Regions from separate parts of the Aeromicrobium sp. CF4.19 genome, predicted to be linked through region 2. Evidence: predicted binding sites of a transcription regulator. Region 2 holds the regulator's gene; the other holds the start of a gene.
The links. The regulator LexA, encoded in region 2, represses DNA repair genes until DNA is damaged. The targets are predictions, from matches to a motif close to TCGAACANNTGTTCGA.
Positions count from the first base shown of each region.

Region 1: ACHAAC_RS01235 (DUF222 domain-containing protein) is a predicted target of LexA. The motif match lies at 1,784-1,799, and genes of this name have one in related genera.

Region 1 covers NZ_JBIMEU010000001.1:243,583-246,989, forward strand. The annotation lists gene ACHAAC_RS01230 (glycosyltransferase family 2 protein) at 1-491, shown strand, start outside; gene ACHAAC_RS01235 (DUF222 domain-containing protein) at 593-1,771, opposite strand; gene ACHAAC_RS01240 (nitroreductase family protein) at 1,954-3,027, shown strand; gene ACHAAC_RS01245 (lysylphosphatidylglycerol synthase domain-containing protein) at 3,027-3,407, shown strand, end outside.
Region 2 covers NZ_JBIMEU010000008.1:122,853-126,259, forward strand. The annotation lists gene ACHAAC_RS15565 (ATP-dependent DNA helicase) at 1-1,647, shown strand, start outside; gene lexA (transcriptional repressor LexA) at 1,698-2,477, opposite strand; gene ACHAAC_RS15575 (LysM peptidoglycan-binding domain-containing protein) at 2,902-3,243, shown strand; gene ACHAAC_RS15580 (type 1 glutamine amidotransferase) at 3,270-3,407, shown strand, end outside.

The sequences.
Region 1 (3,407 bases), on a different contig from region 2:
AGTTCAGCTACTGCATGGAGACCATCATCCAGGCCGGCAACAAGCGGCTGCGGATCGCGAGCGTGCCGATCAAGACCAACCCGAAGACGCGCGAGTCCCGGCTGTTCTCCAACATCTTCCAGCACATGGCGCAGTCCGGTCAGGCGATCGTCCGCAGCTACCTCATCTTCAAGCCCTACGCGGTCTTCACCACGTTGGCACTGATCTTCCTGATCGCCGCCGCCATCCCGTTCGTGCGGTTCCTCATCCTGTTCTCCACCGGCAACGGTGCCGGCAACATCCAGTCCCTGGTCTTCGGTGTGGGCATGCTCGTGGCCAGCCTGCTGTGCATCGCCCTGCTGGTGATCTCCGACATGCTCCGCACGAACCGCATCCTGCTCGAGGACGCCATGGAACGGATCAAGCTCGTGCAGTACGCCGAGGAGCGGCTGCTGGATCCGCACCGGCCGGACGAGGTCCACGTGGCCCCGGCCGGCCTGCAGCACGACTGAGGTGTCCGGCCCGGCCTTCGACGGGCCCTTCTAGCCGCGGCGAGCTACCCGAGCACGGTGGTCAGGGTGTGGTCATCCGATGCGCTGGTCGTCAGTGCTGGTCAGCCGGCGCGGGGTTGCAGTGGTCTGGTGCGGGCGGGTCGGGGTGTGAGTCGTCGGTTGATCTGGTGTGTGTCGGGGTCGATGGTGATGTGGCCGGCGTGGACGAGGCTGTGGCATCGGGGGCAGAGGCCGATGAGGTTGGCGAGGTCGGTGGGGCCGCCGTTCGACCAGTAGACGACATGGTGGATGTGGACGACGGGTCCGCGGCAGCCGGGGCCGGCGCAGAGGTCGTCTTGGCGGTGCTTGACGGCTCGGCGTTGTGCGGTGGTGCAGAGGCGGATGGCGCGTCCGACGTCCAGGACGGCGTGCTTGCCGCTGGTGAGGATGGGGGTGAGGTCGCTCTCGCAGAGCATCTGTTGGAGCTGGGCGGGGCCGATGGCGCCGAATCCGGCGAGGTGGCCGGTGGTGGTGTCGGGGTTGTCTGCGAGGTCGGTGAGGTCGACGGTGAGGTCCACGTGGGGGCGCACGCCCCTGTCGCGGGGCAGTCCGGAGGCGAGCACGTCGCTGAGGAGCTGGTCCAGGGCGGTGATGCGTCGCTCGCTGGTGGGTCGGTCGTCCTCGGCACACGTCGGCGCGGACAGGGTGTCGAGCACGGTGGCGAACTTCGCTCCGGTGGAGGCGGGCAGGAAGCCGGTGAGGTGGTAGCCGTCGCCGACGGGGCTGAGGTGGACGTCGTGCTTGTTCATGCCGCGTTGCCAGCGGTCGTCGAGGTCGTCGGGGTAGGTGATGTTGCGCAGCTCGCGGGTGGCGGCGCGTAGCTGTTGGGGTTCGGCTGCGGAGGCGAGCTGGAGCATCCAGTCCTGGGCGTCGATGACGATGCCGGCCTTGATGTGCTTGAGCGCGTAGCCGAAGGAGTCGACGTGCTCGAGGCTGATCGTCCCTGCGTCGGCTGCGGCGGCCACGTCGGGAAGGTCGGTGACGGTGCGTCCGGCCCGGATCAGGCGGTGGGCGTCGGCGGCGTCGAGGTGGAGCTGGTCGCGCAGCCAGTTCTTGACGCTGGAACATCCCTCGGCCTCGTGCTCGCCCCGCTCGCTCATCTCGCGCACGAGCCAGACCTGCGCGGCCTGGACGGCGTTGATGGTGCGCTGCAGTGCGCGCAGGGCCTCGGTGGAGGGCGGGAAGGCATCGAGCAGGGCGGCGGTCTCCCGCAGCTCCTGGGCCACCTCCTGCGTCATCATTCATCTAGTATACAGAACAGGTGAGCGATTTCAAGACATTTCCCCCCGATCGTCCGACCCAGTGGGGCGATGCGAATCCGCCTCGATGGCGTCGATGAGCACTGGGGCGCCTGCGGTAGTCTGACGCGGTGCGCCGACGCGTCGCACCGCCTCCCCGTCGTCGACACGAAAGCCGTCGTCCCGTGCTGAACAAGCTCAAGAACTTCGCCAAGGCGATGCTCGCGATCACCTGGATCCGCCGGATCTACGAGCTCGTGAATCGCGTCTTCCTGGAGTCCTTCGGGTCGAGCCGGATCCTGTCACACCTGTACTACACGGCCAGCTTCATCACCTTCAACCGTGAGCAGACCGCCGTGCTGCGGGGCCGGCGCAACTACTACCGCAACAAGTCGCGCGATCGCCGTACCCACGTGGAGCTGCGCCGCAACGTGCACCGCCTGGAGAAGGGGCTCATCATGATGCCCCGGCGCGCCATCTTCGCGCGCGACTACGTCACCGAGACGATCGAGTTCTACGAGCAGGCCGTCGCCCAGCTCGAGCGCGACCCGCAGTCGATGGAGCACAGCGAGATGGAGTGGGCGCACGACGTCCTCACCGATTACTTCCGTGCCGTCGAGCACGGCGACCCGATGATCGACGCCGCGCGGGAGCGCTTCGAGCGGGCCGGCCACGACGCGGAGTTCACCGGCAAGGTGCCCTACATCAAGAAGGCCCTGTCCTCGATCTCCTACGACGAGCTCGACGACCTCGTGATGCAGCGCCGCAGCGTCCGCTGGTTCGAGCAGAGGCCGGTCCCCCGCGAGCTCATCGACCAGGCCATGCTGATCGCCCGCCAGGCCCCCACGGCCTGCAACCGCCTGCCGTACGAGTTCCGCGTGTTCGACGAGCCGGAGCTGGTCAAGGAGGTCGCCTCCATCCCGTTCGGCACGGCCGGCTACTCCCACAACATCCCCGCCGTCGTGGTGGTGGTCGGACGCCTGGAGTCCTACTTCAGCCCGCGTGACCGGCACGCCATCTACGTCGACGGATCGCTCGCGGCGATGTCGTTCATGCTCGGCCTGGAGACGCTCGGACTGAGCTCCAGCGTCATCAACTGGCCGGACTTCGAGCCGCTCGAGCGCAAGATGCAGAAGAAGCTCGACCTCGAGCTCACCGACCGGGTGGTCATGCTCATCGCCGTCGGCTACGCCCATCCGGAGGGGATGGTGCCGTACTCGCAGAAGAAGGAGCTCGACACCTTCCGCCGCTACAACTGATGACCGAGCCGCCCGCGGAGTCCCCGCAGGGCCCCGCGGCACCGAAGGCCTGGTGGAAGCGCAAGGCCTTTCGCACCGCGGTGACCGTCGTGGTCATCGGCGCCGTCGTCGCGCTCTTCACGGTCTCGCTGGTGCGCAACTGGCAGGACGTGCAGGAGCAGGACCTCACCCCCGACTGGCAGTGGGCCGTCGCGATCGGCCTGTTCGCGCTCGCCGTGCCGTGGACCGGCGTGCTGTGGCGCTCCATGCTCCTGACGCTGCAGCCGCAGGTGGAGGTCTCCCGCACCGAGGCGGTCTCGGTGCAGTGCGCCTCCTGGCTGCTGAAGTACATCCCCGGGCAGGTCGGCTCCACGGTCAACAAGGTGCTGTGGGCCGGCCGC
Region 2 (3,407 bases):
CACACCGCCGTGGTGAAGGGTCGCGCCAACTACGCCTGCCTGCACCGGGTCCGCGAGGGCGCTCCCGACGACCAGGGCGTGCTCGTCGAGGTCCCCGAGGGTGCCCTGGGCGCGGAGGTCGTCGCGCTGCGGGAGTGGGCCGAGGAGCAGGCCAAGGGCTCGCACGTCGGTGACCGCGACGCCGCCCCGGCGCACTCCGAGCGGGCGTGGCGTCAGGTCAGCGTCAACCACCGGGAGTGCCTGGGCGCCTCTCGCTGCGCGCACGCCCTGGAGTGCTTCGCCGAGCGGGCCCGTGAGGACGCCCAGCAGGCCGATCTCGTGGTCACCAACCACGCGCTGCTGGCCATCGACGCCATCGACGGCGTCCCGATGCTCCCGGAGTACGACGCCGTCGTCGTCGACGAGGCCCACGAGCTGGCCGCCCGGGTCACGCAGGCCGCCACCGACGAGCTGGACGCGGGCACCGTGGAGCGTGCCTCGCGACGCGCGCGGGGGCACCTCTCCGACGAGCGCGGCAGCCGCGCGGTGGACGACCTGACCGAGTCGGCCGATGCGTTGGCAGCGGCGATGGCCGCGACCGACGTCGGCCGGATCGACGCACCCCAGGAGGCCCTGCTGGAGGGGCTGCAGATGGTGCGCGACGCCGCACGGCAGGCACTGTCGGCCTTCGGCAAGGACACGCCCACCGACGCCGAGGACGCCGGCCGCCAGCAGGCCAAGGCGATGCTGGAGGAGGTCCGGCAGGTGGCCGACCGGATGGCCACGAGCCGCGAGACCGAGGTGCTCTGGCTGGGGGAGTCCCGCGGCGGACCACAGCTGCGCGTGGCTCCGATCGACGTCTCCGGCGCGCTGCGCGAGAAGCTCTTCGGCACCAAGACGGTCGTGCTCACCAGTGCCACGCTGACGCTGGGCGGTGGCTTCGACCCGCTCGCCGCGTCGCTCGGTCTGACGTCCCAGCCGGCGGAGGGGGAGTCCACCTGGCAGGGCATCGACGTCGGCTCACCGTTCGACTACACGCGCCAGGGCATCCTCTACGTCGCCAAGCACCTGCCGCCGCCGGGCCGCGACGGGTTGCAGGAGGCCCAGCTGGACGAGATCGCAGCCCTCGTGGAGGCGGCGGGCGGGCGGACGCTCGGGCTGTTCTCCTCCCGCCGGGCGGCAGAGGCCGCGGCCGAGGCCACGCGGGAGCGGCTGCCGGACCTGGACATCTGGTGCCAGGGCGACGCCCAGCTGCCCGAGCTGGCCCGGCGCTTCGCCAAGGAGCCGTCCACCTGCCTGTTCGGCACGCTCAGCCTCTGGCAGGGGGTGGACCTGCCGGGAGACACCTGCCAGCTGGTGATCATCGACCGCATCCCGTTCCCGCGTCCGGACGACCCGCTGATGAGCGCCCGTCAACGCCTGGTGGAGAAGCGTGGCGGCAACGGCTTCATGACCGTGGCCGCCGGCCACGCCGCGCTGCTTCTCGCCCAGGGCGCGGGCCGCTTGATCCGTCGTGGCGACGACAAGGGTGTCGTGGCGATCCTGGACCCACGGATCGCCACGGCCCGCTACGGCAGCTTCCTGGCAGCGTCGCTGCCCCCGATGTGGCGGACCACCGACCGTTCCATCGTGCTCGCCGCGTTGCGACGACTCGACGAGCAGGAGTGAGGTCGGGGTCCGCCTCGGCGGATCAGGGCAGGGCGATCAGGGCAGGGGGATCAGAGTCGGCGCAGGACCGCGGTGACCTTGCCCAGGATGGTGGCGTGGGTGCCGTCGATGGGGGAGTAGTCGTCGTTGTGCGGCATCAGCCAGACGTGGCCGTCGGTGCGCTGGAAGGTCTTGACCGTGGCCTCGCCGTCGAGCATCGCGGCCACGACCTCGCCGTTCTCGGCCGTCGGCTGCTGGCGCACCACCACGAAGTCGCCCTCGCAGATGGCGGCGTCGATCATCGAGTCGCCCTGCACCTGCAGCAGGAAGAGCGTGCCGTCGCCGACCAGTGACGCGGGCAGAGGGAGCACGTCCTCGACGAGCTCCTCGGCCAGGATGGGCCCACCGGCGGCGATCTTGCCGACCATCGGGACGTAGGTGGCGGCCGGGCGGGCGTCACCGATGCCGGTGGCGTCGCCCTCGGACTCATCGGCCGGGCCCAGCGTCTTGCGGGCCTTGAGTACCTCGGGCAGGAAGATCTCCAGGGCTCGCGGTCGGTTGGGGTCGCGCTTGACGTAGCCCAGACGCTCCAGGACGCGCAGCTGGTGCGCCACCGAGGACGTGCTGGCCAGGCCCACGGCCACGCCGATCTCACGCATGCTGGGCGGGTAGCCGTGCTTCTCGATCATCTCGCGCAGGAAGATCAGGATCTTCTGCTGGCGGGCGGTCAGGCCGGTCATCTCATCGACCGGGCCGTCGGGCAGCTCGCGCGGGGAGTTGCGTGATCCCTTGGGACGCCCGCGCTTGGGTCGCGTCTCCTCGGCCTGGTCCGTGGTGGTGTCGTCGCTCATGGCCATACGGTAGCCGCGATCTCGGACACATCCAAACACCTGTTCGAGAGCGTGTCGTGGCCGATCGGACCCCGCGGAGTGGCGGTCGTGCTCGTCGCGACCAGGCCCAGCCGGATGGCCCCGCGCAGCCCTGGGTGCCGAAGGGAGCCGATCCTGCGGGGTCCTCCCGGGTCCTGACACGCCGAGAAGAACATTCTTTCGATCCTTCTTTCGCCGGAATTGCAGGGATTGTGATGGTGTACTCGCCTTCCTGTTCGATTGGGGGCTGCTTTTGTCGGTCGGCTGTCGTAGTGTCGTACACGTGTTCGATCGAACGTCTGTTCCAGTTCGCATCCAGCGGCCCGGAATCGAGTGACATCGCGGAGGTTCGGTCGGACACCCCAAACTCCACACCCCCGTCTCACTTCCCCCTTGGAGGCACCCCATGAGCACCATCTCCCTCACCTCGTACCCGTCCTTCTCCAGCCCGGAGCTTCGGCTCACCCGGCGTGGCCGGCTGGTCGTCCTGCTCGCGGCCCTGGTTGCACTCGTGCTGCTCGCCGTCGCGTTCGGCCCGTCGGTCACCGCCACCGGCGAGCGCGGCGACGTTCCGGCCACCACGGTGGTCACCGTGCAGCCGGGCGAGACCCTCTGGCAGATCGCCGGGGACGCCAACCCGGCCGGTGACCCGCGGGAGACCGTCGACGACATCATGCGGATGAACTCGCTCTCCGGCGCCGGAGAGCTGCAGATGGGCCGCGAGCTGGCGGTGCCGGTCTACGAGTGATCGGTGCGGCCGCGCACAATGGGCGCATGCTCATCCACGTCGTGGCCGACGGCACCGACCGCGAGGGCGGCTACGTCACCGAACGCTTGGCCGCCCTCGGGTTCGAGCTCGGGTGGATCGACCGCGATGCCGTCGTCGCGCACGACGAGCTCGCCCCCGCGGCC